DNA from 2 places in the Pseudocitrobacter sp. 73 genome. Region 1 is predicted to be linked to the other one. Evidence: predicted binding sites of a transcription regulator. Region 1 holds the regulator's gene; the other holds the start of a gene.
The links. Region 1 encodes PurR, which represses purine synthesis genes. Its sites were predicted from a motif close to CANGCAAACGTTTGCNTG; they were not measured.
Positions count from the first base shown of each region.

Region 2: a site for PurR is predicted at 912-929, ahead of purE (5-(carboxyamino)imidazole ribonucleotide mutase). Genes of this name have one in related genera too.

Region 1 covers NZ_VTZO01000008.1:174,242-176,652, reverse strand. Annotated here, with positions in the region: gene punC (purine nucleoside transporter PunC) at 1-3, opposite strand, end outside; gene punR (DNA-binding transcriptional activator PunR) at 113-1,045, shown strand; gene purR (HTH-type transcriptional repressor PurR) at 1,042-2,067, opposite strand; gene F0Q32_RS08070 (YnhF family membrane protein) at 2,362-2,411, shown strand, end outside.
Region 2 covers NZ_VTZO01000020.1:5,079-7,489, reverse strand. Annotated here, with positions in the region: gene F0Q32_RS18830 (hypothetical protein) at 1-191, opposite strand, end outside; gene F0Q32_RS18825 (hypothetical protein) at 204-410, opposite strand; gene purE (5-(carboxyamino)imidazole ribonucleotide mutase) at 1,001-1,510, shown strand; gene purK (5-(carboxyamino)imidazole ribonucleotide synthase) at 1,507-2,411, shown strand, end outside.

The DNA.
Region 1 (2,411 bases):
CATAAAAACGCCTTTTTTGTACAGATGAGGAGGCTGAGAGTGTAGAGAGTGAAATCTGGCTTGTGAAACGCTAATATTTGCGTCTTGGTTTCAAAAATTTTGTAGGCAGAATATGTGGTCTGAATATTCACTGGAAGTTGTGGATGCGGTTGCGCGTAACGGAAGCTTTAGCGGCGCGGCAAATGAGCTGCATCGTGTGCCTTCTGCTATCAGCTATACGGTGCGTCAACTTGAGGAGTGGCTGGCTGTTCCGCTCTTCGAACGCCGTCATCGGGATGTGGAATTAACCCCGGCAGGGGCATGGTTTTTGAAGGAGGGACGCTCTGTTATCAAAAAAATGCAGATCACCCGTCAGCAGTGTCAACAGATAGCCAATGGCTGGCGAGGACAGCTGGCGATTGCGGTAGACAATATCGTAAAACCAGAGCGCACCCGACAAATGATTGTCGATTTTTATCGCCACTTCAGTGATGTAGAGCTGCTGGTGTATCAGGAAGTATTTAATGGCGTGTGGGATGCGCTGGCGGATGGGCGAGTTGAGTTAGCGATTGGCGCGACGCGCGCGATACCGGTTGGTGGTCGCTATGCGTTTCGGGATATGGGCATGCTGAGCTGGCAGTGCGTGGTAGCCCGTTCCCATCCACTGGCGCAAATGACAGGGCCACTCAGTGATGATGTGTTGCGCAACTGGCCGTCGCTGGTGCGTGAAGATACGTCACGTTCGTTACCTAAACGTACCACATGGTTGCTGGATAATCAGAAAAGGGTCGTGGTGCCTGACTGGGAATCGTCAGAAACCTGCTTATCCGCAGGGTTATGCGTTGGCATGGTGCCAGAGCATTTTGCGCGACCGAAGGTAGATAAAGGCGAATGGGTTGCTCTGGAACTGGAAAACCCGTTTCCCGATGCGGCCTGTTGTCTGACCTGGCAGCAAAACGACAGTTCACCGGCGCTAAGCTGGTTATTAGCCTATTTGGGGGACAGTGAAACGTTGAACAGTGAATGGTTGCGAACGCCCGCAGCGAGCGTTCGCAAAGAGGCTTAACGACGATAGTCGCGGAACGGGCCGTCGGCCACGGAGCGGCGTTCAATCAGGCGTGGGTGCACCTCGATGGACTGCGACTCTTCGCGTTTACTGACAATTCGGTCCATCAGCATGTTGAAGGCGGTTTCCCCGAGGGAATCCTTCGGCTGGTGGATGGTGGTCAGTGCTGGCGTAAAGAAACGCGAGTTGCGCACGTTGTCGTAACCAATCAGCGAGATATCCTGCGGCACGCGCAGCCCCATTTCGTCTGCGGCGCATAATGCGCCCATTGCCATGACATCGCCACCGCAGAAGATAGCGGTAGGGCGCGGATTCTGGGACAGAATTTGCTGCATTGCACGATAACCGGATTCCGGTTCAAAATCACCCTGAACAATCCAGTTTTCCGGCACCTTAATCATCATCTCTTCCATGGCTTTCATAAAGCCAGCCAGACGACCCGCACCCGTATTGCGCTCAAGTGGGCCTGGGATAACGCCAATTTCGCGATGCCCACGCTCCACCAGATAACGGCCGGCCATATAGCCGCCTTCGAAGGCGTTATCGATAACCGAATCGGTAAAGTCGGCTTTCGCTTCACCCCAGTCCATAACCACCATCGGAATATGACGGTACTCTTCCAGCATCTGCAGCAGTGGTTCCGGATATTCGGAACACATTACCAGCAGACCATCGACGCGTTTCTGCGCCATCATGGAGAGGTATGCGCGCTGTTTCTCAAGATTGTTCCACGCGTTGCCGAGGATCAGGGTATAGCCTTTCTGGAAGCAGTTTTTCTCAACAGCTTCAATAATTTCTGCAAAGTAGGCAGCTTCACTGCTGGTCGCCAACAAACCAATGGATTTGGTGTGATTGACCTTCAGGCTGCGGGCCACGGCGCTGGGAGAGTAGTGCAATTCTTTGATTGCCGCCCACACCGCTTCACGCGTCTCTTCGGCGACAAAACGCGTCTTGTTAATCACATGTGATACAGTTGTAGTGGAAACGTTTGCGCGCTTCGCTACATCTTTAATAGTTGCCATTCCATCTCACTCCAGACCCGGGCCTGCCCCTGATCGATTCAATACGAAAACGTTTGCCTTCACTCACCCTGGCGCAATGTTATGAATTGCGGTTCGCCGGGAAAACGACACAGGACGACAGGAGGGGGTCAATGGCCGATACACTTTTTAATAAGCGTCGAATTTTGTCTTATCTTTGACAAAAGTGGAAGCGCAAAATCGGTTATTGCGTGAAATCCGGGAAGATTTTTGCGAATAAGTGTGCAAAAATGACATAGCTCACTTTTGGTGTGGGGATAATAAGGAGAAAAATTGATGAGTACTGAACTGAAGATGTCAATTACCACTACGGTTATTACGCTGGC
Region 2 (2,411 bases), on a different contig from region 1:
TTGGCCGACAGTTTCACCTTGTGATTGTGGTGATGAGATGCGTTAACATCACATGTTCCGTTAGCTTCGCTAACTTGTGTGCAGCCAGAGCGTTCAAGCTGTGCACGGTAGGCTTCGCTAATGGCCAAAGCGGGCTGACAAAACAGTGCAGCAAGAAGCGCCGCCGGGATAACTATTTTTGCTTTCATCATTAAACCTCTTATTTAGCGGTACCAGCAACGTGAACCGTTATCCGCCTGACTGGCATCGGGGAGTGTCTGGCAATCCGGCAGCGTAGCGCCATCGCGGGTAATCATTTCATTATTATGGCGGTGGTGATGTTTACTGTTCTCCTGTGGAGGTGCAATAACGCACCCGGATAACAGCAATACCAGTCCCGCCGCAGAAAATATCATTCCTGCTTTTTTCATTTTAAATACCATGTCGTTGTAGATAGTTTAAATAATCAATCCGTTTAATTTATCGCTTTCAAATGAAGCTTTATATTCATCGTTCCAATGAGACAACAACGGCAGCATAGGAGATATTCCTGCAAAAAAAAAGAGGTCTAACCTGGTGTTTAACTCTGTTTTAATTATATGATTTATCAAGATAAAAATTAAACAGATATTTATTTGTTATCGTATCTTTAAAACACCTGAAGAATATCGTTGTTATTTATTTTAATTATTACAGTATTTACGACTAAAAATGCGCACCGTAACTACAATTCATTCACCTCTTGCAATTAAAATTACCGATATATCTACCCATGGGTATTTATTATTTTTCAGGAATTATCCAATTAAATAAAATACGTTATATTGCTAATCAGATTCATTACCAGGCTATTAGTGAGCATCCTTTTAAAACAGAAAAAAATGACATCTCGTTTTTATTGTTACAGAAAGAAGAAACCCAGCACTCACGCCTACGCAACCGTTTTCCTTGTCCATTTTCCATGCTATTCTCTGTGGCCTACAACGTCGTGTGCAGCACACCCACAGGAGTTTTAAGACGTATGTCTTCCCGCAATAATCCGGCACGTATCGCTATCGTGATGGGGTCCAAAAGCGACTGGGCTACCATGCAGTTTGCTACCGAAGTTCTTGATATCCTGAATGTTCCTCATCATGTCGAAGTGGTTTCCGCCCACCGCACGCCCGATAAACTGTTCAGCTTCGCCGAAAGCGCCGAAGAAAACGGCTATCAGGTGATCATCGCGGGTGCAGGCGGCGCGGCGCATCTGCCGGGCATGATTGCCGCAAAAACATTAGTACCGGTGCTGGGTGTGCCAGTACAAAGCGCTGCCCTGAGCGGTGTCGATAGTCTCTATTCCATCGTGCAAATGCCGCGCGGTATTCCGGTCGGAACACTGGCGATTGGAAAAGCGGGTGCCGCTAACGCCGCCCTGCTGGCCGCGCAGATTCTTGCCCAGCACGATGCCGAGCTGCATCAACGCCTGGCGGAATGGCGTCGCGCGCAAACCGATGAAGTCCTGGAAAACCCGGACCCGCGGGGTGACGCATGAAGCAGGTTTGCGTACTGGGCAACGGCCAACTGGGGCGCATGCTGCGTCAGGCCGGCGAGCCGCTGGGCATTGCCGTGTGGCCCGTTGGTCTGGAAGCCTCACCGGAAGCGGTGCCTTTTCAGCAAAGCGTCATCACCGCTGAAATTGAACGCTGGCCGGAAACCGCGTTAACCCGCGAGCTGGCGCTGCATCCGGCATTCGTTAATCGCGACGTATTCCCGATTATTGCCGATCGTCTGACGCAAAAGCAGCTGTTCGACAAACTCAGCCTGCCTACCGCGCCGTGGCAACTGCTGGCGGAGCAAAGCCAGTGGCCTGACGTTTTCGAACGTCTGGGGGAGCTGGCAATCGTGAAGCGTCGCACCGGCGGTTACGATGGTCGCGGTCAGTGGCGCTTACGCGCAGATGAGACCGCTCAGTTGCCTGACGAATGCTATGGCGAATGTATCGTTGAGCAGGGCATTAATTTCTCCGGTGAAGTCTCGCTGGTTGGCGCGCGTGCCCACGATGGCAGCACCGTGTTCTATCCGCTGACCCACAACCTGCATCAGGATGGCATTCTGCGCATGAGCGTGGCGTTCCCCCAGGCGAACGCACAGCAGCAAAACCAGGCCGAAAGCATGCTGTCAGCAATTATGCACGAGCTGAACTACGTGGGCGTGATGGCGATGGAGTGCTTCATTACCCCTGCTGGACTGCTGATTAACGAGCTGGCTCCGCGCGTACATAACAGCGGTCACTGGACGCAAAACGGCGCCTCCATCAGCCAGTTTGAACTGCACCTGCGCGCTATCACCGATTTGCCGCTGCCGCCGCCAGTGGTCAACAGCCCGTCGGTAATGGTTAACCTGATTGGCAGCGACCTGAACTACGACTGGTTGAAGCTGCCGCTGGTACATCT